DNA from 2 places in the Radiobacillus sp. PE A8.2 genome. Region 1 is predicted to be linked to the other one. Evidence: riboswitches for the same ligand, from Rfam matches in the RefSeq annotation. Region 1 holds a riboswitch; the other holds the start of a gene.
What was found. A riboswitch is a leader RNA that binds a small molecule or an ion and turns the genes downstream of it on or off. The one in region 1 is predicted to bind S-adenosylmethionine.

Region 1 (22,203 bases):
AAAAATTGAATTATGCAACAGAAAAAAATTTAAGAAATACAATTCGAATGCTTCATTATAATATTGCACATGGCATTGATGTTTACCGAATGTCATCTTCGCTTGTACCACTAGCCACACATCCGGAGGTGAAATGGGATTATCTAACACCATTTGGCGATCTATTCAAAGAAATTGGCACATTGGTAAAAGCGCATCATTTGCGAGTTAGTTTTCATCCAAATCAATTCACATTATTTACAAGTCCACAGGAACACGTTACAGACAATGCGATTATCGATATGGATTATCATTATACAATGCTCGAAGCAATGGGACTACATAAAAAAGCTACCATTAATATTCATGTTGGTGGTGCTTACGGTAATAAACCAGAGGGAATTGAAAGATTTAACAATAATTTTGTGAAGCTTGACGAGACGATACGAAAGCAAACAACGCTTGAGAATGATGACAAAACCTACACAGCAGAAGAAACGTTGCAAATTTGTGAGCAGCACGATGTACCATTTGTGTTTGATTTTCATCATCACTGGGCAAATCCAGGGGAAGGAGCATGGGAAGGATTGTTACCAAGGGTTTTTGCAACTTGGGAACGAACGGGAATACAGCCTAAATTCCATCTTTCCTCTCCTAAATCAGAGAAGTTGATAAGAGCCCATGCCGACTATGTTGATTTGAATTTTGCTATGGATTTTATAAAAGTATTAAAAGAATTTGGCAAATCAGCAGATATTATGATTGAAGCAAAAGCGAAAGATAGAGCAGCTTTAAAGATTGTTGAAGAATTAGCAAAAGTAAGGACGTATAAGCGAATTAACGGTGGTGCAATAGAAGTATAGAATTATGGACAACGCCCTGTCTTTGACAGAGGCGTTTGTTATCGGCTAAAAAAATCCCGTCATTTCTTTCCTGCCGGGCGTAATACCAGTAGCATGAAACTGACTGAATCTAATAAAAACAAAGGTATTGACAAAAATAGGTTACAGTCGTAAACTATAGCTATTGAGTTACACTTGTAACCTGTGAGGAGGTAACACGTTATGGGGAAACTAGTATCTAAAATAACTGATTCAGAAGTAGAAGTTATGCGGGTATTATGGAATGCTAATCGGGCACTGCCGATGGCTGATATAAGAAAGACGCTGGAAGGAACGAGTGAGTGGGAGACGTCTACAATCAAGACGTTACTTCGTAGACTTTGTACAAAAGGTGTTGTGGAAGCTAGAAAAAAAGAAGTCTATTATTATGTACCTATAGTCAGCGAAAAAGAATATAACGATTATTCTACACAAAGCCTAATTGATCGTGTCTACGCTGGCAGTGCGAAAAGTCTTGTCGCGTCGTTATTAGGTAGCAAGAAACTTGGAAACGAAGATATCGAAGAGCTGCGCGATATGTTTAAAGTAGGTGAAGATGACAATGAGTGATTTTTTTATCCTAGTTCTATCTCTTTCAATATCAGGAAGTATTCTTGCTTTGTTTCTTTTTCTAATTAAGCCACTAATCAAGCACAAGCTTTCAAAAACACTTCAATATTACATATGGCTGATTGTCTTATTTAGATTGTTATTTCCTTTTGCTTTTGAGAATAGTATGATGGATAACTTGTTTTCAGATGAAAATCCTAAAGACAACAATAATACAGTCGCTGTTCAGCCGATTACCGATGTCGAAACAACTAGTAATTCAGCTTTCGTTCCAACCGTTGAGCAAAATGTTGCCAATGGTATATATAATTTCGATACAGATCATGATCGCTATTTCCTTGATTTATTTAATCAGTATGCTGCATATGTCTGGATTATAGGTGTAATAATTGCGCTTTCTATTAATTTGATTGGTTATATAAGGTTTTTACGTTATTTAAAACCAGGTTATTTAGATGCAACAAAGCAGGAGCATTATATTTTAACTAGTTTAATTAAAAAAAGAAGGCGGGTACGTCTAGTGCGTAACCGGTATGTTAGCACACCGATGCTGATTGGAATAGTCTGGCCAACGATTATTATTCCAGATACAGATTTCACAGAGCAGCAAACTAAAAACATTTTACTACATGAGCTCTCTCATATGAAACGTTTAGATATTGGTGTGAAATGGCTAACGATGGTCGTAACATCACTTCACTGGTTTAATCCATTCATGTATTTCATCAAAAAAGAAATCAATCGTGCTTGTGAATTGGCATGTGATGAGGCGGTGATTAAACACTTAACTCCAGCTGAAAAGCAAGCATATGGAGACACATTGATTTCTGTTGTAGCCGAGCATAAATATCCAGTTGGCGTCTTACAAGCAACAATGTCAGAAGAGAAAAAAACCCTAAAAGAAAGATTACTTTCGATTATGAAACACAAGCAAAAATCGAAACTAATTTTCGGTGTATCAATAATTCTTGTTGGGATTTTTATAACGGGTGGATTGTTTGTCGGAGCAGGAAGTGGGTTGGGTGAAAATTCGATTCCCGATCTTCATATACTAACAGAAGAAGGCGACAATCAGATTGTTGAAAGTGGCACATGGAACGCTTCTTTAGCTAAAGGGGAGCTTCCAGTTATGTTAGATAGTGTTATCTCACAAAGGGCTGGTCAACAATTTATCCTAAGTACACAAAGACGCAAGCTCGAGAAACAATATGATCTTACAATAGAAGATATCCATGTGTATAAGACGAAAGATGACGCCCACCTTTCATCCATTAAAACTAATGACTTAGTTGAAGTTGCAGTGACGCAACCTTCTAAGATCAATGAAGATTTGTATATGCAGGCACCGACAGAGCCTGGTGAATATATATATGGTTTAACACTAGAGGTGGAGAATTTCGGTATCGTTACCTATGGGTTTATTGTAAGGGTAGATATGCTAACCTATGATTTAGACGAGATAGCCAAGCATCAAACACCGTATATAGGAAATGCGAGCAAGGTATCTGCTCTTGCTGGTGCAATTCCTGTTGCGGACAACAATTTTATGCAACATTTTATTTCAATGGATACAGATGCAAAGCCATACCGTCTAACTGTTTACTATGAACCAGTCTCAGATACAGGTTACAAAGGAGAATGGCCAATTGCTGAATTAGACTCTGAATTGGAAGCAAAATCATCAACGAACGCATTCGTGTTATTTACGATGATCGATAACCTTGATGAAGTGACCTTCGCATACCGAATCACCCCATCAAGTGGAGAGTTAGACAAGTCTGCTTATGACACGTTATTTACTTTTGCAAGGGTGGATATGGAGAAAACATACGGAAGCCTCGATATATTTCGGGATGATTTAGATGCATTACAGCAGTTTTTAACAGGAAATTAAATAGTATGAAAAAGCATCCCGCTTGGGATGCTTTTTCTATGAATGTGATTACTATAAGTGAACAACAAAGCGAGGTATGTTGCTAGCCATTCAAATGGCAATAACAAAAGTAACTCGCTAGGAAGAAATGATTACTCTAACAAATTTGATCTTAATAGATTAATAGCTTCATCGGATAGTCCTAGTACTTCTTTTGAATACATCTCAACACTACCATAATTGGCTTCAATACCGTCTAAAAAGGAATCAATATATTCAGCACGAGCCTCAAACAAAGCATCAAGTACAGATTTGTCAATATTAGGAAGATCATTATACCCGATTTTCTCGAAATTAGTATTCATTTGCGTTAATGTTTCATTGGTGTATAAGTAGTCTTCTACAATTATTTCCCGGGAAACACCTAGAATACTTAGTGTCAATGCAGCTACAGCACCTGTTCTATCTTTTCCAGCCATACAATGAAATAATAATGGCGTATGTGTCTCCGTTAATAGCACCTTAAATACTTGTTGAAAGGCATTTTTAAAGGAAACCATATTTTGATTTAGATGAAGTAATAGTTCTCCTGGTTTCGTATTTCTAAGTACATCAGCGAATGACGTTTGTTCGCCAACCTGTCCTAACATTTGCTCATCTGAAAGAATTGGTGTGTGATGCCATGTAGCTCCATCAAGGATAGGGTCCGGGAATTTATCGATTTCATCCACTCCGCGCAAATCACAAATCTTTTTAATACCTAGTTGATTAACAACCTTTAGATCGTCTTCAGTTAATAGACTCAAATTACCAGAACGAAAAAGAATCCCCCTTTTTACACGACGACCATCTTTTGTCTCATAGCCACCTAAATCCCTAAAATTAAAACTACCATTTAGTTTTATCTCCCGTAACGTACTCTGCATAGCTCTTACCTCGATTCTCTATAGTTATCTATAAAACTTTTGAAGTTTATTATACTATAGATGTCGATCATGAGTCAGGACACTATATTTCGACTAGACATTGATGTTTGATCCAAAATGAATATGCTAGTTTTCGCTGTCAAATGTAGTAAGGTTGTCCTTTAAAAAGGGCCCCTTGTTTTATCGTAGAATATTAAAATCTTTTATCTCTAAATTGCTTGCAAATTTTTCAAATAATAGTGACTATAGATAGCCAAGACGTTATACCGTCACAAGTTAAAGTTAGAAAGGATTTTCGTCTAACAGAACGAGAAATCGTTCCAATTACGATCCTAATGTTTGGACCAGCGCTGCTTCACGTCCCTTCATGGGTTTTTTTCTAGAGCGTTCAAGCAGACCTCGTTTGTGTAATTTTGTTTATCCTATCTTTCTTCATATTTAGTGCAACATTGAAAATTTTCCGAATCTTAATGTATTGGAATTGATTAAGGACTCGTACCCATTTCTAATGTGAATTAAGACAATCGGTCAGCGTTTGGTCTGGCCCCGTTTTACTTGTTCACTTACTCTTATAACAAGTAGTATCCATTTGTATCTGCATTTAATTTCCAAAGCACCATTGTATTAATAGTGTCTACAAAAGTATTTTGAAAATGATGGATGTATCAATTTAATAAATTACGCTAGTGAATACTCTAATCGAAATACCATTTCTAAAATAAAAAATATGGTATGATTTAGTCATAGTTAAAAATTAATTTAATAATACTGATTCTTAACTATAGAACCCGTATATAGTCGGATTAAACCGTTTCTGAACTATATATGGAAGCAGATAACTGTATAAGCTTTTTCAGGTAATAATATGTTTCTTAACAAAGGGGAGATAAAAGTGTCAAACTCTATTAAATTCGATCTACATACACATCATGAACGATGTGGTCATGCAATTGGTACAATTGAGGATTATGTCAAGCAAGCGATTGATTATGGAATGGGATATATTGGAATATCTGATCATTCTCCATATTTTTATAGTGAAGAAGAACAGTTATACCCTGGAATTGCAATGGGGAAGAGTGAATTCGCGAATTACATAAATGAAGTACTAAGATTAAAGCAAAAGTATCAAGATAAGATTCATGTGTTATTGGGTGTTGAAAGTGATTTTTTCCCGGATCATATCAATCTTTACGGTGAAATATATGCGAATCATGCTTTTGATTATATTATCGGATCTGTTCACTATGTAGATGATGTCAATATTTTTAAAAAGGGTCGTTGGGATAACTTAACATCGAGGCAGCGAGTCCAATTGAAAGAAAATTATTATGCCTTGATTGAGGAATCTGCGAAAAGCGGCTTGTTTCAAATACTCGGTCACATCGACGCGATGAAAGGGTTTTATCCGGCATTTTCTCAAATTGAAACAAATGTTATTGATCATACGTTACAAATTATTGGCCAATCAGATGTAGCGATTGAAATAAACACATCCGGAAAAACAAAGGATTGTGGTGGCTGGTATCCAGCAGATGACATATTAGAGCGAGCGCTTTTTCATAACGTGAAAGTAACATTCGGATCTGATGCCCATACACCTGAGCGGATTGGTGAGGATTTTGATGCAGTCAGACATCGCTTGAAAGAAATTGGCTATAAGGAATGGGCATATTTCGTGCAAAAAGAAAGGTATATGACAGGTCTTTAGTTTGAGGAATGTGCCAAACTAACTACGTTAGCCAATTTCATAATACTCATTTTCAGCTATCTGCATCCACATTTAGTTGGATTAAACTGTCTCCGAAAAATGTACGGATGCAGATAGCTGTATAAGGTAATTATGAAATTGACTCACTTAATTAAGTTGTTTTGCATGTTTGAAAATTTATCCAAAAAAGTTGTTGTAATATTTAATAAATTGGATTACACTTAGTTACAGATAAATGGATCGAAGAAAAACACAATTTAATAGTTTATTCTTATCAAGAGAGATGGAGGGATTTGGCCCTGTGAAGTCTCAGCAACCAGTCGTTAAGACATGGTGCTAAGTCCAAAAGGTTTTAGCTTACAGATAAGAAGAATGTTTGATATTTTAAAGACCTTCTTCTTGTGAGAGGGTCTTTTTAAATTTGAAATAACGCCAAAAAATTAAAATGAAAAAGGGAGAGATTTTATGTCAATTACATTAACAAAAGCACCATTTAGAGCTGACCATGTTGGGAGTTTGCTTCGCCCGGATAGCATTCACGAAGCGAGAAAACAATTTGCTGAAGGCATAATTTCAGCAACACAATTACATGATATTGAAACAAAAGAAATAAAACGAATTGTCGATAAACAAATTGAAGTGGGATTAGAAGCAGTTACTGACGGTGAATTCAGACGAAGATTTTGGCATACGGATTTTTTAGAGCATTTAAATGGTGTGGAAGGTTATGTACCAGAACAAGGATTTCAATTTAAAGGAGAAGAAACAGAGCGTTATGATGTACGTGTAGTTGGAAAAGTCTCATTTAATCAAGATCACCCACATATTAAAGAATTTGTGGAGTTTAATGAAATAGTCGCTGGCAGAGCAGTAGCAAAGCAAACAATCCCGAGTCCGAACCAATTGTTTAATAAAGGCATTCTTGATGAATCCATCTATCCAAATATTGAAGAATATGCGAGTGATGTGATTTCAACCTACCGTGACGCTATTGAAGCATTTTATCAAGCAGGGGTTCGTTACTTGCAGTTGGATGATGTATATATTGCAGGGTTGTCTTCACCAGATATCCCATTTAATGAGGGAAAATACTCACGTGAATTTTTAATTGATTTAGCGCGAAAAGTAATTAACGGTGTGTTGGAAGGAAAGCCAGAGGACTTAGTTGTAACCACGCATTTATGCCGCGGAAACTATCGATCAAAATGGGCGTTTGCTGGCAGCTATGATTTGATTGCACCTACACTATTTGCTAAAGAAAAGGTTGATGGCTTCTTCTTGGAGTATGATGATGAACGATCTGGTAATTTTGCCCCATTAGAATACATTCCGAATGGCGGTCCGAAAGTTGTGCTTGGTGTTTTTACTTCTAAATTTGCCGAACTAGAAGATAAAGAAACGATTAAAGCACGTGTTGAGGAAGCGGCTAAATATGTTCCACTAGAGCAGTTGTGTATTAGTCCACAATGCGGGTTCGCTTCTACACATCATGGCAACCAATTAACCGAAGAGGAACAATGGCAAAAATTAAAATTGATTGTCGATGTAGCCAAAGGAATATGGTGACATTATTATAAATATTTTCTTATGAAAACGATTTTGAGAAGATACTTACTTATTTTTAGAAACCTTGATTGGCAGATGCCTTTCAAGGTTTTTGTTAGATTATTGATAAAACATCTTTATATATATAGTGATCAACCGTACGCATTTTTTCGTACAATTTACCATCATTCATAGTATAATAGAGCGAAAAGTGAGTACAAGAAATGTCTTCTCATGACTAACGGAAACCAGATTAGAAGCAGTAGGAGGAGAGGAATAATTGTTGGATAAAAAGAGTATTGATCAAGCGAAAACAGTACTAAGAAAAGCAATAAAAAATCAAGATATTGCTGGTGCAAATATGTTGGTTATTAAAGAATGTAAAGAAATCTTTTATCATGAAGATGGTATGGCTGATCGAGAAGCAGGAATTCCAATAAGGCGAGATTCTATTTTTAGATTGTATTCCATGACTAAGCCTGTAACAGCAACGGCAGTGATGATTCTGTTAGAACGAGGTGAAATTGATCTATATGAACCGGTAAGTAACTATCTTGAAGGATTTAAAAATCAGATGGTTGATGTTGGCGGACGTTTGGTTCCGGCAGAGCGTGAAGTTACGCTAAAAGATTTACTTTCAATGTCCTCAGGGTTAGTTTATGGTGGAGAAGATAGAGCTGGACTGGATACAGAGGCTGTTTTTAAGGAGATCGATTCTAAGTTATTAGGAGATTCTCCGATTGGTACAGTAGAAGCAGTGAACAAATTGGGAAAAGGTGCACTTGCATTCCAACCAGGTACTTCCTGGCGATATGGAACGTCAGCTGACGTACTTGGGGCTGTTGTTGAAGTAGTTAGTGGACAACGGTTTGGAGATTTTTTGAAAAAGGAAATATTTGAACCAATTCAAATGAAGGAAACAGCATTTTGGCTTTCTGGTGAGAAAAGAGAGCGACTTGTGAAAACGTATGCAGATGATGGTAATGGTGGGTTGAAGCTTTATACCGGAAACCATTTAGGAATCATACATCATATGGACAGAAATCCTACATTTGAATCTGGTGGCGCTGGACTAGTTTCTACAATAGATGATTATGCAAGATTTACGAAGATGCTAATGAATCAAGGAAGTTTGGGCGGCGTGCAGATTTTACGTCCTAAAACCGTTAACTATTTGACGTCAGCAACACTAAACCAAACGCAACAGAAGAACTTTGACCTTTGGGGTACACTTGCTGGGCATAGCTATGGTAATTTAATGCGTGTTATGGCGGATACGACTAAAGCTGGAGATCTCGGAAGTCCTGGAGAGTATGGTTGGGACGGTTGGCTTGGTGCCTATTTTTGTAATTGTCCGAATGAAGATGTTACACTTCTATTTATGATGCAGAAAAAAGATGCAGGAACAACCACGCTAACGAGAAAATTGCGTAATATTATATTAAGCTCGTGCTACTAGCATGAATATCAAACGGAGGTTACTATGAAAGCCCTACATATATTGTTAGTCCTATCATTTATTTTGTTAATCGGCGCCGCAGGTTGTGGCATTGGAACGGAATCTGAATCAGATACCGACCAAAATCAACAAGCTGCTGAACCGAAAGAAAAGGCTGAGTACCCGACAGTAGAAGAAAATCCAATTGTTACGATTACAATGGAAAATGGTAGTCAAATCAAGATAGAATTGTATCCTGATGTTGCGCCAAACACGGTAGCGAATTTTATTTCACTAGTTGAAAAAGAGTACTACAATGGGGTGATATTTCATCGTGTGATTCCAGGATTCATGATCCAAGGTGGCGATCCACAAGGAACAGGTGGTGGCGGACCAGGGTACACGATTCCAGGAGAATTTTCTTCCAATGGATTTACGAATGAATTGATTCATGAACGTGGTGTTATTTCGATGGCGCGCTCTCAGGATCCAAATTCAGCGGGATCACAATTTTTTATCATGGTAGCAGATTCCCCTCACCTTGATGGAGATTATGCTGCCTTTGGAAAAGTAATCGAAGGAATTGATGTCGTAGACGAAATTGTAGCAAGTGAGCGAAATAACGCAGACAAACCAAAAGACGACCAAGTAATGCAGACGGTAGAAGTAGATACGAAAGGCGTCGACTATCCTGAGCCGGAGAAAGTGGAATAAACAGGACAGGCTACTGTTACACAGTAGTTTATAGGTGTTTATTGACTTTTACTTCTACAGAGTAGAAAATGGAGCGAATATACGAGCTTCATCCTAGAAAAGCAGAAGCCTCATCAAAGGGGGACTTCTGCTTTTTACCTATATCGCGAATAAATAGATAGGAGGCTATATATGTTCTGGAAACGTAAAAAAGCTAAAGATATAAATATCGATGCAGAAAAATTAAATGAAACAAAACAAGAAGCAAATAGAAAAGCCAAGGAGTATTTGCAGGATAAAGAGAAGCTCGAAAATTTAATAAAGGATGCCGAAGTAAAGGCTGAAAGTAAAGACGCCAAGAAGGGCTTTGTAAAGGAAGTTTGGGAGAATTTATTAGCGATGGTCGATCTTGTCAGAGCTTATGTAAAAGGTGATTACCGCAATATTCCCTATAAATCACTAGTAATGATCGTAGGGACTATTATCTATTTCGTAATGCCCGTAGATGCGATACCAGATTTTCTTGCTGGGTTAGGCTTCACGGACGATGCGGCAGTTCTTGCTTTTACGATGAGACAAGTGAAAAGTGATATTGACAAATTCACAGAATGGAAAAAGGAACAGAATTAAAAAGTATTGGATAAAAGTTGATTTGTCTAATTCAGAATTAGACGGTTGAAAATGAATCTAGATAGTAGAAGACAAAACATGATTATCAGCATAAAAATAGGGAATATAAAATAATGGATAATTACTTACTTCATTATTTATAAAGATCGTCTAATTATTCAGAAGGGGTTGAAACAATGAAAATTCTTGTTGTTGGAGCAAATGGACAAATAGGAAAACATCTTGTTGGCTTGATTCAAGATAGTGAAAATCATACGGCTCGAGCGATGATTCGCAAACAAGAGCAAGCGTCTTATTTTGAACAATTAGGTGCCGAGACAGCAGTTGTGGACTTAGAAGAAGGAATTGAAGATATTGCTAAAGCTGCGGATGGCGTGAATGCAATTGTATTTACTGCTGGCTCTGGCCCGCACACTGGAAAAGATAAGACTATTCTAATCGACCTAGATGGTGCAGTGAAAACAATTGAGGCCGCTAAACTCGCTAAAGTAAAACGATTTATTATGGTAAGTTCTTTTGATACGAGCCGTGAAGCAATACAAGCTGCACCTTCTGCCTTCGCACCTTATGTAGCTGCGAAGCACTATGCAGATGAATGGTTAAAAGCGACTGATTTAGATTATACAATTATTCATCCGGGAGCCCTTACGAACGAAGATGGCACAGGACAAGTGGAAGTCGCTACCGAAGTAGAACGTGGAGAGGTCCCGCGTGAAGATGTCGCAGCTGTTATTTTTGGTAGTCTAGATAATAACACAACAATTGGTAAGGAATTTCAAGTAGTATCTGGAACCTCTCCGCTCAATGAGGCAGTTAAATCAATATAAATTACTTGCGTTAGCACCGAAAGAAGTGGTGCTGACGTTATTTTTATGAAGCATTGACAGATTTAAGCGTATATTTGATAACCAATTAAGGACAGACAAACGCACCTTTCTTATGCTATAATGTATATAATACTTTTTGAGAGGGTGATGGGTGGACGATGTTAAACTAATCTTATTTTCAGGAATATTTGAAATTGCATATTTCAAATCTAACGAAATAGGATTAGTCTGCCCTTTTTTCCATACGTGTATTGTCGAGCTATCAACGTAAATAGCTTATTTGATATTGTAGTGGTACGGCTAATCCTTCCAAATTATTGGGAGGATTTTTTATTCTCCCTTAAAGAGAGGGAAGATTGGATGAAAGAATTATTTAAATTAAACAACATTAGTTATGAAATCAATAATACAAATATTTTTGAAAAAATAAATGCTAGTGTGCAGCAAGGGGATATTATTGGAGTAATTGGTAAAAATGGTGCAGGTAAGTCTACCTTGTTGCAACTGATTAGCAATGACCTCATACCTACGAGCGGACATTTTCAATGGTTGCAGGATAATTTAAAAGTAGTAAGGCTTGAACAAGAAATGGAAGCTTATTCTCCCGGTGAAGTAACTTCTTCAGAAGCCACACTTCTGAAAAAATGGAAGGTGCCAAGTCATGACTTTTCTCGCTTGAGTGGCGGAGAAAAGTTGAAAGCTAGATTGGCACATGGCTTTGCAAAATTTGCACATTTGCTATTATTAGACGAACCAACCAATCATCTTGATACGGAAAGTACACAGCTTCTTATGGATCAAATGAAACTATATAACGGAACAATTATATTAGTTTCTCACGATCGCTATTTCCTAGATGCGGTTGCGACTAAGATATGGTCGATTGAAGATAAAAACCTAATCGAACACAGTGGGAATTATACGAGTTATATGAAAAACCGTGAATTGAAAAGACTAACCCAACAACGCGAGTATGAAAAGCAACAGAAGAAGGTTGAAGAAATCGAAGGGCAAATGAAAGAGCTTACCTCTTGGTCACAAAAAGCGCATGCCCAGTCAACAAAACAAGATGGCTATAAGGAGCATTATCGTGTCAAAGCAAAACGCATGGATGCTCAAGTTAAATCAAAACAGAAGCGTCTTGAAAAAGAGCTTGAAAAAGCAAAAACAGAACCTTTAGATGCCGAGTACACGGTTCAATTTTCAATGAATGCAAGTAATAAGGTTGGAAAACGTTTCTTGGAAGTGAAGAACGTTTCAAAAGCTTTTGAAGGTAAATTGTTGTTTAATAATGTCAACTTTACAATCCAACATGGAGAGAAAGTAAGTCTTATTGGTCCTAATGGTAGTGGGAAAACGACATTATTGAAAATTCTTGTTAGACTAGATCAAGCCCAAGGAGATGTGTGGATGTCACCATCTGCTAACGTTGGCTATTTAACACAAGAAGTATTTGATCTCCCACTTGAAAAGACGCCAGAGCAGCTTTTTTATAAAGAAACCTTCGAAGCAAGAGGGAAGGTTCAAAATTTAATGAAACATTTAGGTTTTACTGCGTCACAGTGGACAGAGCCGATTGGCAACATGAGCATGGGTGAGCGTGTGAAGTGCAAACTAATGGCCTATATCCTTGAAGAGAAGGATGTACTGATTCTGGATGAACCGACAAACCATTTGGATTTGCCTTCACGTGAGCAACTTGAGCATACACTGGCAAATTATAAGGGTACGCTTCTTGTAGTATCGCATGACCGCTATTTTCTGGAAAAAACAACAACGAGCAAGCTCGTCATATCGAATAATAGCATCAAAAAGCAATGGCAGGGGCAAACACAAAAAACAGATGACCAAAGTGAATTACGCTTGAAACTTGAAACAGAAAGGCAAGAGGTGTTAGGTAAACTCAGTTTTATGACACATGGCGAACAGGCTTACACGGAGCTTGATGAGAAGTTTAAGGAGCTGTCGAAAAAAATTAATGAACTTTTGTGATGCATTAAAAAGGAAGACCGGACCTTATATTGAAAAGAGCTGCGTAATTTAACGCAGCTCTTTCCCTTTTATTCAGTAAATTCCTTATCAATCGTTACTAACGCCGCTCCAATAACTTGGTGCATATCATAGTATTTGTAAGTAGCTAGCCTGCCACCGAATATAACTTTTGTCTCATTATCAGCTAAATCTTTATATTTCTTATAAACGCCGTTATTCTTTTCATCATTAATTGGATAATAAGGCTCGTCCCCAGGCTTCCATTCCATTGGGTATTCTTCAGTAATAACGGTTGAATCCTGTGTACCGAATTCAAAATGCTTATGCTCAATGACCCGTGTGTAAGGTGTTTCCTTATCGGTGTAATTGACAACAGCATTTCCTTGGAAGTTATCTGTATCCTTTATTACCTTTGTTTCAAACTGTAAGCTACGGTATTCCAACACGCCGTATTGATAATCGTAATATTGATCAATCATGCCAGTGAATACTACTTTTTTTGCTAAGCTTTCTAACGCTTCTCTTTCTTTGAAAAAATCAACGTTGAGCCGGACATCTGTTCCTTCTAGCATTTTTTCAATAATCACATTGTACCCACCAACTGGGATACCTTGGTATCTGTCATTAAAATAATTATTGTCATATGTAAAGCGAACAGGTAGACGTTTAATAATGAAGGAAGGTAATTCTTTTGCCGATCTTCCCCATTGCTTTTCCGTATAGCCTTTAATTAATTTCTCATAAATATCTGTTCCAACAAGAGAAATCGCCTGTTCTTCTAAGTTGGAAGGTTGGTTAATCCCAGACGCCTGTTTTTGTTCTTCTATTTTCTGTTTTGCTTCAGCTGGAGTTGTTACCCCCCACAACTTATTAAATGTATTCATATTGAAGGGGAGGTTGTATAGTTCCCCTTTATAATTTGCAATAGGAGAATTCGTATATCTGTTGAATTCAGCAAAGTTGTTCACATAATCCCATATTTTCTTGTTATTGGTGTGAAAAATGTGCGCGCCGTATTTATGAACATTAATTCCTTCAATTTCTTCCGTATATATGTTACCACCAATGTGATCTCTTTTATCGATGACGAGACATTTTTTACCTCTCTTTTTAGCTTCATATGCAAATACAGAACCGAATAACCCGGCGCCAACGATTAAATAATCATACATGAATAAAACCCCCTATTTAGAATGAATATGACATTGTTACTTAAAAGCTGTTATTAAAAGATTCTTGTTATTGTATAAAATCCCTAAACTCCGACGTAACGCTCGTGATTTCGGCTCCAAGCAGTCGCTTTCCGATGGCACGGCTCAAAAGCAAAAGTTTTCTTTGGGATGAGTAATCGTAGTCCCTAAGAACGCTTCTGAGTGGATATTCAGCCCGTGTTGTTCCCGCTGAAGTCGACTGCCTGGATCTCCAATCACCTGACGGAAAGAGCAATCCCGTTTGTAGCGAAGTGGACTTCCGGAGCGGGTACAAACACCCTTCCAGGTTCGTCTTATTTTATTTCAATTATGAAATTGAAAAAGCAACAAACTCTACGATAAGACCCTTGTTCAAAAATATAAATAAAATCAATTTAATAAGGTAAGAAAGCATATAAATTTGTACAATTGTCTAGCTTCGAGTGCCAGAAACTACGCGACTTCAAGAATCACCCTACGATAAGTCATCATCGATTCGCTCCAGTCGCTACGTTTCTAAGCGGGCGCTCTGCGCTTTTCTCATTACCTTATCCATCCTTCTATACCAACATATAGTTTGGAACTAATTTATTCCAGCAATATGTTTAGTGTAACAAGATTATAAGTATTCGGTACCAAAATTGGTTATTGCAATTCTAATAAGTTAAGTCACTCAAGTTCTTAATGTACCATATCCCTCAATGTCGAGAAAAGAAAAATTACGTCGAATGTTTATTAAATATGCTATACTTACATTAATATTTTATGAATTAATAAGGAATGAAGGAACTTGCATACAGAAGCATTAGAATATTTCATAAAGGTTTATGAGAAAAAAAGTATAACTGCAGCTGCAAAGGATTTATTTATTACACCTCAGGGGATAAGCAAGACAATAAAGCAATTAGAGCTGGAATTAGAGACAGAGTTGTTCTACAGAGGTTCACGTGGTATGGAAGCAACCGAATCTGGTGAGTTGCTACATGCAAGAGCAAGGCATATCTTATATCTTATGGAAGATATTAAAAAAGAAATAAGTATTCTAAGCGGACAAAATGGTATGTTAAATGTTGTCGTAACGTATTCTACAACCTTAGTATACCCTGTCGATAAGCTATATAGTTTTTCTGCGCTCCATCCAGATATTCAAATCAAAATAACAGAACTTCCAGATGAATATTCAGTTGACAAAGAGTTTGAAGAAGAGATTGACGCAGCCTTAATTATGGGGGATGGAGAAGTAGCGGACTATGAATTCGACCTGATTAAACACGGTGAGGCAGTAATAGTGGTTTCAAATAGTCATCCGCTTGCAGTAAATGATGAAATTTCATTGGTAGAACTGGAAAATGAATCCATGGTCCTGAAGTCGGTTGAAAAGGGCAGAGAGCATAGTTTGATGGTTAAATGCTTAGAACTTGGATTTACCCCTAACATTATTCATGAATTTGGTAGTATATTAACGGCGCATAGACTATGTGAAGTAAGTGGATATGTAGCTGTATCTGTAGATTTTGTTGAAGAGGCAATTAATAATGATCATTTAAAGATAATAAGATTGAAGGAAAAAATACCGCAAAATATATATTTAATAACGAGAAGAAGAGGTGTTCAGACAAAAGTCGTTTCGTTGTTTCAAAGTTTTGTAAAGGATTTTATTAAAGAAAATAATTGACAAATTAATGAGCATCACACTAAAAAGCCGTTGATAACGGCTTTTTTATTGTGTATTCAACCAAAAGTTTACCCCCCTAACTCTTGGTTGATAGTAATTTTTTTAGTGATGGGTTAATCTTAATTTTGCAATCATGAAAGCATATACAAAAAACATGATGCAGCAATGAAAGCGGTATATAACCAAGAAACAGGAGGGCAGGTTAATTAGTTGGTAAGCAGTCATAACCTATTTTATTTAATTTATTAGGAGGAAAAAATATGAGTAAGAAGAAGATGAGTAAGAAAAAGTTCCGTATCATGTGGGGCTCCATACTAGGAACTTTATTAGTAATTGCAATCGCAGCAAACGTTGCATTAAATTACTATTCAGATGTTATTACAGCGTATTTTTCAGAAATAGACATTACGAGTGACGAAGCAAAAGAAGCTCGTGCTGAATCAACAATAGTAGCTGAGAATATTGCAGATGAAGGTATTGTTCTTTTGCAAAACGAAGAAAACGCTTTACCTTTCGCTGATGGAACAAAAGTAAACGTATTCGGTTGGAGTTTTACTAATCCAATTTACGGTGGTACCGGATCTGGTGAATCTGATGCGTCAGCTGCAACGTCACCTAAACAAGGACTGGAAGCTTCTGGTATAGAGGTGAACGAGGAACTATACAACGCTTATGTTGAAACAGGACTTACAAGACCAATAGTTGGAATGAACGGTCAAGATTGGACAATTCCTGAACCGGCACCAGAAGAATTCTACACGGACGAAAGAATGCAACAAGCAAAAGAATACTCTGACACAGCAGTGATCTTTATTGCTCGTTCTGGTGGAGAAGGTGCAGACCTTCCAAGAAGCCTAGAAGGTCCAGATACCTTTAATGGTGAAGGCGGAACATTTGGTGCTAGTGGAAACCGTTACGGTTTTGAAGATGACATGGATTTAAATAAACACTATTTAGAATTAAGTAACAGAGAACAAGGTATGATCGACGCTGTTACAGAAAACTTTGAAAATGTAGTAGTTGTTGTGAACAGTGCAAACACATTTGAACTTGATTGGGTTAAAGATTATGATCAAATTAAGAGTGTAGTAAATATCGCAGGGCCAGGTCTTAAAGGTTTTGCTTCACTTGGTAAAGTTTTATCTGGAGAGGTGAATCCTTCCGGTAGAACAGTAGATTTATTCGCTACAGATTTACTTGATCAACCATCAATGACAAACTTTGGTGATTTCAGCTACGTACTTGAAAACGAAGATGGTAGTTACTCTGAAGCATTTGATCAAGGTAACGTGCGTTTAACTTATGTAGACTACACAGAAGGTATCTACATTGGCTACAAATATTATGAAACCGCAGCTTCAGAAGGTGCAATTAACTATGAAGAGAAAGTTGTTTATCCATTCGGTTATGGTTTAAGTTATACAACTTTTGAACAAGAAGTTGTTGAAGACAGTCTTGTTTGGAACGATACAGAAATTTCTGTAGATGTAAATGTAACGAACACTGGATCTGTTTCTGGTAAAGAAGTAGTACAACTTTACTACAGTGCACCATACACAGGAAGCATTGAAAAATCTTCTATTGATCTAGCGGCGTTTGAAAAAACAGATGTAATTGAACCAGGTCAATCAGAAACAGTTACACTTACTTTCAACGTAGAAGATATGGCTTCTTATGATTATGCAGGTGTGTTTAGTGATAATGGTTCATATGTGCTTGAAGCAGGTGAATATACAATTTCACTAATGAAAAACTCTCATGAAAAGATTGCAGATATAGCAACAAAAGAACTTTCTGAAATAATTTATAACGAAGAGGGACGATCTTCGGATTTACAAGTAGCAGTAAACCAATTTGATGAACAAGTAACAGGTGAAGGAAGTATCGATACGTATCTTTCAAGAGCAAATGGTTTTGAAAATATCGATGTTATTGACAACAACGAAACATTTACTGTAACTACTGCTGAAGGTGATACAAAAGAAGTAGAAGGTAGACTAGTTGAACAATCATTTGTCGATTTTCTTAACAGTAAACGTTACGATGTGCCAGCAGACACACATGAAGATGCACCAACTACAGGTGCTGACAACGGTCTAACACTTGATGAATTTAAGGGTGTTGACGTTAACGATGAAAGCTGGAACGAATTACTTGACCAGCTAACAGTGAATGACATGGTGAATTTGGTAACTCATGGTGGTTATAAAACTGCTGAGGTCGTTTCAGTAGGTAAACCAGCTACAATTGATTTAGATGGACCAGCTGCAATTAGTGCATTTATCTCTTCATCGAATGTTTCTGGTATTTCATTCCCGTCAGAGGTAATGATTGGATCTACTTGGAACCTCGAACTTGCAGAGCAAATGGGTGCTGCAATTGGCAAGGAAGCAGCTGCGTATAACACAACTGGTTGGTATGCTCCTGCAATGAACATTCACCGCTCAGCATTTGCTGGACGTAACTTCGAGTATTATTCTGAAGATGGCGTTCATTCTGGTTTAATGGCAGCGGCTGTAACAAAAGCGTTCGAAGACCAAGGTGGATATGTTTATATTAAACACTATGCATTAAATGACCAAGAAACAAACCGTACATTAGGTGTTCTAACTTGGAGTAACGAACAAGCAATTCGTGAAGTTTACTTGAAACCATTTGAAATCGCAGTTAAAGCTGGTGGCGCAAGTGGTGTAATGTCTGCCTTCAACAGTGTAGGTAATACATGGGCTGGTGCAAGTTCTGCACTTCTTGTAGAAACACTACGTAATGAGTGGGGCTTTACAGGAATGGTTAATACAGATTTCTATATGATTAACGCTTATCCTTACATGAGTGTGGAACTAGCTGTACGTGCAGGAAACGACTTACTTCTTACTGGTGCAGCTCCAGTTGGTGTTCCAGAAGTGAATACAGACAGCAATGACACATTATGGGCGTTAAGAGACGCGTCGAAGAACATTCTTAACACAGTTGGAAATAGTAGAGCAATGGAAAATGGTTTAAGCACAGATACACCAGCATGGGTAGTGATCACAATTATCGTAGATGCTCTTGTGGTGGTAGGTATTGCAGCTGGATTCTTCTTCACTTTCCGTAAAAGAAAACAAGAAGAGGAAGAACAAGTTACTGTATAAATTAAATAGTAGTTTTTGAAGATGATTAGACTATCAACTAAAAGTTTATAGAGTTAGCAACAAGTATCATCTAATATAAGTATATAAGCGGTACTTCATTATGAGGTACCGCTTAAAATACAAAAAGAGGTATCGGGGACATGAAATATAAAGATCTTATAAAGAAAATGACACTTGAAGAAAAAGCATCTTTGATGTCAGGTAAAGATTTCTGGCAGACGATGGACATTGAACGTTTAGGTGTAAATAGTATATTTCTAGCTGACGGGCCACACGGTATTCGAAAGCAAGCAGAAGCTGCAGACCACCTAGGATTAAATGAAAGTTTACCAGCTACTTGTTTTCCAACAGCTGCAACAGTTGCAAATAGTTGGAATACAGAGCTAGGAGAGAAGATCGGACAGTATCTCGGTGAAGAAGCTGTTGCCCAAAAGGTTAACGTTTTACTAGGACCTGGTATTAATATGAAAAGAGACCCACTATGTGGAAGGAACTTTGAATATTTCAGTGAAGATCCGCATCATGCTGGTAAAATGGCCGCTGCTTATATTCGTGGAATTCAGTCACATGGAATTTCGGCTTGTGTGAAACACTTTGCCGTAAACAATCAAGAAGAGCGTCGTATGTCAATTGACACTATTGTCGATGAAAGAACGTTACGTGAAATTTATCTAACAGCATTTGAAATTGCAGTAAAAGAAGGAAACACAAAAACGGTTATGTCTTCTTATAATATGTTGAATGGCGCCTACACAAATGAAAATATTCATTTAATGCGAGAAATTTTACGCGATGAGTGGAACTACGATGGTGTAGTTGTTACCGACTGGGGCGGAAGTAATGACCGTGTTGCAGGACTGATCGCAGGTAATGAACTAGAAATGCCAACAACTGCAGGAGAAACAAACAAAGAGATTGTTGAAGCAATAAGAAATAACAAAATTCAAGAAAAATTTTTAGATGAGGCAGTGGATCGATTACTTGACCTTGTGTTTAATACAGAAGAAGTATTTAAAAATCCACAAAAAGATTTTGATGTAAAAGAGCATCATCGTGTAGCACAGCAGGTTGCAGAAGAATCAATTGTACTGCTTAAAAATGAAGGAAATATTTTGCCGCTCAAAAAAGACAAAAAAGTTGCGGTTATCGGGGACTTTGCAAAACAAGCACGTTATCAAGGTGCTGGATCATCGATTGTTAATCCAACAATTTTAGATAATACATTAGATTGTTTAGAAGAATCAGAGCTTACTAATGTAGGTTTTGAACCTGGTTTTGAACGTTATGGAAAGAAAAGCAAGAAAAAAATAGAACAAGCATGTGCACTAGCTAAAAAAGCAGATGTAGTTCTTTTATATATTGGTTTAGATGAAGCAACAGAGGCGGAAGGGCTAGATAGACAAAATATGAAAATTCCGCAAAATCAAATTGATTTAATAGACACATTGTATGAAGTGAATCCGAATATTGTAGCGATTTTATCTTGTGGTTCTGCAGTTGAAATGCCTTGGATTGGCAAAGTAAAGGGATTATTACATGGTTATTTAAGTGGGCAAGCAGGAGCTAAAGCTATGCTTAGAGTTATGACTGGAGAAGTGAATCCATCTGGGAAGTTAGCAGAAACTTACCCAATTCGATATGAAGATACCCCTGCATATCACCAATTTCCGGGCAAGGAAGTAAGTGTAGAGTACCGAGAAGCGATGTATATTGGGTATCGTTATTACGACACAGCCAATGTTAATGTACTATTTCCATTTGGATATGGGCTAAGCTATACTACCTTCGAATATTCTGATATCGAAGTAAACAAAGATGGAGTGACCTTTACTATCAAGAATAATGGAAGTGTTGCTGGTATGGAGACTGCGCAGCTTTATGTTGGAAGTAAATCGGAGGACATTTTCCGACCTAATAAAGAGTTAAAAGGATTTGTAAAAGTATTCTTGCAACCAGGTGAGTCAAAATCAGTTACAATCTCATTTGATGAAAGAACTTTCCGTTATTTCAATGTAAAAACAAATAAGTGGGAAGTTGAAACAGCAGATTATAACATTATGATCGGTACATCAAGTGCGGATATTCGTTTGGAAGCTTCCATATTTGTAGAAGGAACAGGTGCAGTACTGCCATATGATCAAGATAAACTTGTATCCTATTATGCTGGTAAACCGAACAAAGTAGGTAAAGAAGAGTTTGAAAACCTACTTGGAAGAAAAGTTCCTGTTTCCACGTGGGACCGTACAAAACGACTAGGATACAACGATACGATTGCACAATGTCAGTATGCAAAGGGTGCATTTGCAAGATTTGCATTTAAATTAATAAAATTCTCCCATTGGTTCTTGAGAAAAATAGGTAAAAGAGAAACTGCTAACCTTATCATGATGTCTGTCTATCATATGCCGTTCAGAGGTATGTCAAGAATGACTGGTGGCGTTATCAATATGTCAATGTTGGACGGAATCTTGATGATCGTGAATGGGCAATTCTTTAAAGGTATTAAACACTTCTTAAAAGAAAGAAAAAAGATGTTAAAAGTCGCAAAAGACATTAATTAACACTAGTAATAGCGACGAAGGAGATGTAAAATGATTAATGACAATGTAAAAAATAAAAAAGACATTTCTGGACCAATGAGCTTTTGGAAAAGATACAAGGAAAAGCATCCTAACATTGCACAGTTTCTAGTATTCTTTTTATTGAGCAATGGAATGACAGTACTACAACTTGTTTTAATGCCTGTATTTAAAAGTATTTTCGCACAAACATCATTAGTATCAACTAGTTTTCAAATATTACAGTTCGGAACCAACTTAGACGGTACGCCTTACTATGTATTTGATTATGCAGCTGGTGCACTTTCAGTTGGTGGTGGCGGTGGACTTGCTTATTTTCTTGCTGTACAAATAACAATTGCGATCGCACAAATTATTAACTTCTTTGCACAAAGAAGTATTACATTTAAATCAAATAGCAATATTTGGACTGCCGCATTTTGGTACCTAATTGCTTATATTATAATTACAATTGGAGCAGCTGCTGCTCAAGGATTTTATAAAGCTCCGATCTATAACCTGTTCATGAACACATGGGAAATGGGTGCCGTAGGGGAAACGACAGCAGATGTTATTACGAT
Region 2 (5,205 bases), on a different contig from region 1:
TCTGGAATAAAGTACGGTGTTTGAATATATATATAATCCTTTGCTTCCATAATCATCTTTATGTATCCATTTTTTATTTGCTCCCATTCAGAATCCGGTCCACTAGAAACAATTTGCACTCCTACATTTCCGGCAGGTTCCGATACAAAATATGTAGATTCATAAGAAATGTGATGCCTTGATGCTTGATTCCAATCTAAAATGAATCTTGTTTGCATATGATGAACAGCATTACCAATCATTCGCAAGTGTGTATCGCGCCAATAGCCAAAGCGCTTATTATAGCCTAAATATTCATCCCCAATGTTAAAACCGCCAATGTATCCGATATTACCATCAATAATGGCTAGTTTGCGGTGGTTGCGATAGTTTATTTTAAAATTTACTTTTGGGATAAATGATGGAAAAAACGATTCTACCTCGCCTCCCGCTTCTCTAATCCGCTTAATATACTTCCTACTCAAGCTTCTCGATCCAAGGTCATCATATAGTACTCTTACTTGTACACCTTCCTTGGACTTCTTAATGAGCGCATCAGCCAGGCGTTGTCCAAGCTCATCGTGGCGAATGATATAGTACAATAAATGGATGTGGTCATGTGCATTTTCAATATCTTGTATGAGTGCATTGAATTTCTTAATACCATCTGTAAAGATTTCTACTTCATTATTTTGCGAGAAAATCGCATCATCATTACGTAGGTGTAAGTAGATTAAATCTTTATATGGGATCATTCCCTCATTACTAATTTCAAAGGACCCATCCTCTAATCCACGCAACTGAGATTGTACTGCTCGCTTCACACCGAGCCTACTTTTCGTATCCCATGTAAAAATCTTTTTGTTACTTAATCTTCTTCCAAAAATTAAATACAATATAAATCCCATTAACGGGATAAATAATAAAACCATCAGCCATGCCCACGTAGATGTTGCATTACGTCTTTCCAAAAATACGATCGCCAAAGCTAACAAGATATTCATAAAAATAATAAAACCAAAAATATAGGGAATCCAACTCATCCTTCTATTTCCCCTTCCCAAGTGAAAACATGAATTGCTACCTACCATAATAGCACATACAACCAAATATCGATTGAATACAGCTACATTTTTTTCGTCAACATAGAAACCTTACAGTTGAAAATAATAAGCATAAAAGGAGGATGATTATATGTCAGACAAAGATATTACAGTAGCTGGAACAAATATTAGCTCAGTAAAAAGTTTAAATAGCCAATCTGGTATGTCCTATAATGAAGCCAAAGCATTTATTGCACGAACTACTGGTGGTCATGGTACAAAAAAGTATAGTACCACTGACGTAGGTAAAGTTCGACGAGAAATTCAAGGTAAGAAGTAAACAATCTCCCTCACACCTAGTTAAGTACGTGTGAGGGGCTTTTTTGTGTCTAGCTCCGAGTGCCAGAAACTAGGCGACTTCACGAACCGCCTTACGATAAGTCATCATTGATTCAGGTTTTATCGAAAGTCGACTAAGGTCGGACTTGTCGTCCAACGTCGACATACCCCCTTTGCGGGGGCATGATTCCTTTATCTCAGTCGATTCACTCCAGTCGCTACGTTTCTAAGCGGCGCTCTGCGCTTTTCTTAGATTCAGTTTAATTTGTTGCTTTTTTAGTAATACAAACCTAAACTTATTCTATTCGAGTTATTAAAAAAGAGGTCATCTGTAATGGAAAATAAAGAATTTAAGTTGGGAATCGTTTATGCAGCTGGGTCATATATCCTCTGGGGATTTCTACCAATTTATTGGAAGCAGTTAAATTTCACATCTCCCGGAGAGGTGCTTGCCCACAGAATCGTTTGGGCATTTATTTTCATGATAATTTTATTAGCATTAACTGGTAAGTGGAATAACTTCATTCGTGAATGCATCCTCATTGCTAAAGATAAAAAGAAACTTATTGGCATCACCATAGCATCGATAGTTATTAGTATCAATTGGCTGTTATTTATATGGGCTGTTAACAGTGATCATGTGGTTCAAGCAAGCCTTGGCTATTATATCAATCCACTCGTAAGCATTTTGTTAGGCATGTTTATCTTAAAAGAAACATTGACCCGATGGCAGGTTATTTCTTTTATATTAGCAGCTGTAGGTGTCATATATTTAACATTCAGTTTTGGCGTTTTTCCATGGGTATCAATTATGCTAGCATTATCATTCGGTGTATACGGTCTATTAAAAAAGACTGTCGACATCAGTGCAACATTCGGACTCACGATAGAAACGGTGATCGTTTTACCAATTGCACTTATCTATTTGATTAGTACACAATTTCAAACTGGTACATTTCCAACCATATGGTCAACGAACACAACTTGGTTAATTTTAGCTGGGCCGGTCACTGCCATTCCGTTACTATTATTTGCTAGTGGCGCAAAGCGAATTCCTTTATCGATGGTCGGATTTTTACAATACTTCGCACCAACGCTGATGCTCATTTTAGGTGTATTTATGTATCATGAAGCATTTACACAGGGACACTTGGTAGCCTTTGTATGTATTTGGACAGCTTTAACCATTTATACCGTGTCTCGTACAAAATGGTTTAAAAAGCTCGAGGCAAAATCTGCCTATAAGAAATCGCTCGAAAGCTAACAGATGGCTTTTTAAAGAAAATAAGCTAATAGGTTACCCTATTAGCTTTATTCAATATCAAGATTATAATCCGTTCGCGGTTTTTTCGGGCCACGAATCTCTAGTACCCCATTCCTGTATTTAGCCTTGGCTGTTTTTTTATCGACAGCATAAGGTAGTGTTACCTCACGTTCCGATTGATAATAACGTCGTTCTCTATGATAGTAACTATTGCTTTCATCGTATTTTTTTACATCTTGATCATTCGATAGACGTATTTTCAGTCGATCACCCACAACATCTAGATGTATATTTTCTTTGTTTACACCTGGTACATCAACCTCAACGATCCATTCCTTATCGGTTTCATACATATCTACCGGTATACTTTTCTGCGGTGTATTGTTTTGAAAAAAAGAATCGATTGAGGCCATGATATTGTTCGTTGGTTTCAATTGAAAAAAATCATCCATTTGTCGAAGAAAATCTGGTGACGTATTTGTATTATTTCTTACATTCCTTTTTGATCGTTTAGATGAATATTTAGATTCCTCTGCCATACGATTAACCTCCTTGTTTTGCGCCCTACACTTTAACCTATGTAATGGAACCCTAATGAGTATAGGCATTCGTTTATATGGATCAAGTTAATCATTATTATTTGAAAATTTGAAAAAAATGGTTGACGCACTGTTTTTAGTCATTTATAATCCAATTAAGTTAATCGCATATCTCTTATCAAGAGAGGCTGAGGGAATAGGCCCTGTGAAGCCCGGCAACCGTCAAGAGTACTTGAAATGGTGCCAAATCCTACAGATGTAACAATCTGAAAGATAAGAGGAGGAACCGGTAATTTCAAGTCCTCTTCTTCGGAAGGGGGCTTTTTTGTCCCCTCTCTCTTCTCACACATCTACATCACGACCCAGGATTTCAGAAAATTTGCTTGTTAGTCGCACCACATGTGTCATCAGTTTTTAAAATTTAAGGAGGATGTACTTATGACAAATTCATTTCAATTCCAAGGAACAGAAACACAATTATTACACGGAGGGCAAACACCAGATCCAACAACTGGTTCACGTGCTGTACCGATTTACCAAACAACTTCCTATGTATTTCGCGATACCGAGCACGCCCAAAATCTATTCGCACTAGCTGAACCAGGTAATATTTATACACGGATTATGAATCCAACGGTTGATGCTTTTGAACAACGGATAGCGTTACTTGAAGACGGTGTGGCAGCAGTTGCAACCGCATCTGGCTCTTCTGCAATCACATTAGCAATATTCAATCTTGCTGGCGCTGGAGATGAAATCGTTGCCGATAGTAATCTGTATGGTGGTACCTATAATCTGTTCGCCAAGACTTTGCCAAAATACGGTATAAACGTTAAATTTGTAGACGGTTCTGACCCAGAAAATTTCCGAGCTGCGATCACGTCGAAGACCAAAGCTATTTATGGAGAAATAATTACCAACCCTAGTTTGAACGTATTTGATATTGAGGCTGTTAGTGAGATTGCACACGCACATGATATTCCGTTAATTATCGATAATACTTTTGCTAGTCCATATGCTTGCAAACCAATAAGCTGGGGTGCTGATATTGTTGTACACTCCGCAACAAAATGGATAGGCGGACACGGCACATCTATCGGCGGTGTTGTGGTTGATGGTGGAAGATTCAATTGGAACAATCCAAAATTCCCAGGATTTATCGAACCAGATGATAGCTATAATGGCATCCGTTTTGGTATTGACATTGGACCACCAGCATTTGCAATTAAATTACGTGTTCAATTATTAAGAGATATTGGACCATCGTTAAGTCCACAAAATGCTTTCTTGTTCTTACAAGGTTTAGAAACATTGAATTTGCGACTTGATCGACATAATCAAAATGCAAAAGCTATAGCAAACTACTTGCAAAATCACCCAAGTGTTGAGTGGGTATCTTATCCAGGTTTAGAAGAACATCCTTCCCACCAGTTAGCGAACAAATACTTAGGTGGCGGCTATGGATCTATCGTTAATTTCGGTATTAAAGGTGGCCGAGAAGCTGGAAGAAAAGTAATTGACAACATCAGCTTATGGTCACACGTAGCGAATGTCGGCGATGCTAAATCACTTATTATTCACCCTGCATCAACAACACATCAGCAATTAGATGAAGTGAGCTTAAAAAGCAGCGGTGTAACAGAGGATTTAATACGATTGTCTGTTGGTCTTGAGTCAATAGATGATATTATTAGCGACCTAGACCAAGCTATTGCTATCGCAACTGGCACTGCAGGCACGATTCAAACTACAGACGAAGCAGCGATCACTTGGGCACTTCAATCACCTTTCGATCGCGCGAATGGTCAACTTAGACAAAAAACAATAGCAGTTGCCGGACTAGGTACTGATGAAAATAATCAAGCGTATAAAGCAGTTCAGAAATTACAGCAATCCGGATATAAGATTGTACCTATTTCATCAAGTGAAGAGTCACAACTAGGGCAGACTGCATATCCTACAGTTGCAGCAGTGTCTGATGATATAGATATTTTATACATCGTAGATCCATCGTCTATTCAAGTATCCGAAGTTTTGAATA

Region 2: linked by a shared signal. The riboswitch ahead of ACI6MV_RS24500 (PLP-dependent aspartate aminotransferase family protein) and the one ahead of ACI6MV_RS10805 (5-methyltetrahydropteroyltriglutamate--homocysteine S-methyltransferase) in region 1 are both predicted to bind S-adenosylmethionine.

Annotation. Positions count from the first base shown of each region.
Region 1 covers NZ_JBJGXI010000017.1:21,986-44,188, reverse strand. Annotated here, with positions in the region: partial or broken gene uvsE (UV DNA damage repair endonuclease UvsE) at 1-842, shown strand, start outside; gene ACI6MV_RS10825 (BlaI/MecI/CopY family transcriptional regulator) at 1,044-1,430, shown strand; gene ACI6MV_RS10820 (M56 family metallopeptidase) at 1,423-3,324, shown strand; gene ACI6MV_RS10815 (tyrosine-protein phosphatase) at 3,456-4,229, opposite strand; gene ACI6MV_RS10810 (histidinol-phosphatase) at 5,134-5,940, shown strand; SAM riboswitch class I at 6,209-6,310, shown strand; gene ACI6MV_RS10805 (5-methyltetrahydropteroyltriglutamate--homocysteine S-methyltransferase) at 6,406-7,506, shown strand; gene ACI6MV_RS10800 (serine hydrolase domain-containing protein) at 7,766-8,944, shown strand; gene ACI6MV_RS10795 (peptidylprolyl isomerase) at 8,969-9,637, shown strand; gene ACI6MV_RS10790 (YkvA family protein) at 9,809-10,246, shown strand; gene ACI6MV_RS10785 (SDR family oxidoreductase) at 10,423-11,073, shown strand; gene abc-f (ribosomal protection-like ABC-F family protein) at 11,434-13,065, shown strand; gene glf (UDP-galactopyranose mutase) at 13,134-14,237, opposite strand; gene ACI6MV_RS10770 (LysR family transcriptional regulator) at 15,046-15,930, shown strand; gene ACI6MV_RS10765 (glycoside hydrolase family 3 N-terminal domain-containing protein) at 16,191-19,064, shown strand; gene ACI6MV_RS10760 (beta-glucosidase) at 19,205-21,625, shown strand; gene ACI6MV_RS10755 (hypothetical protein) at 21,656-22,203, shown strand, end outside.
Region 2 covers NZ_JBJGXI010000087.1:208-5,412, reverse strand. Annotated here, with positions in the region: gene cls (cardiolipin synthase) at 1-1,022, opposite strand, end outside; gene ACI6MV_RS24515 (gamma-type small acid-soluble spore protein) at 1,174-1,362, shown strand; gene rarD (EamA family transporter RarD) at 1,696-2,625, shown strand; gene ACI6MV_RS24505 (Hsp20/alpha crystallin family protein) at 2,673-3,164, opposite strand; SAM riboswitch class I at 3,337-3,444, shown strand; gene ACI6MV_RS24500 (PLP-dependent aspartate aminotransferase family protein) at 3,603-5,205, shown strand, end outside.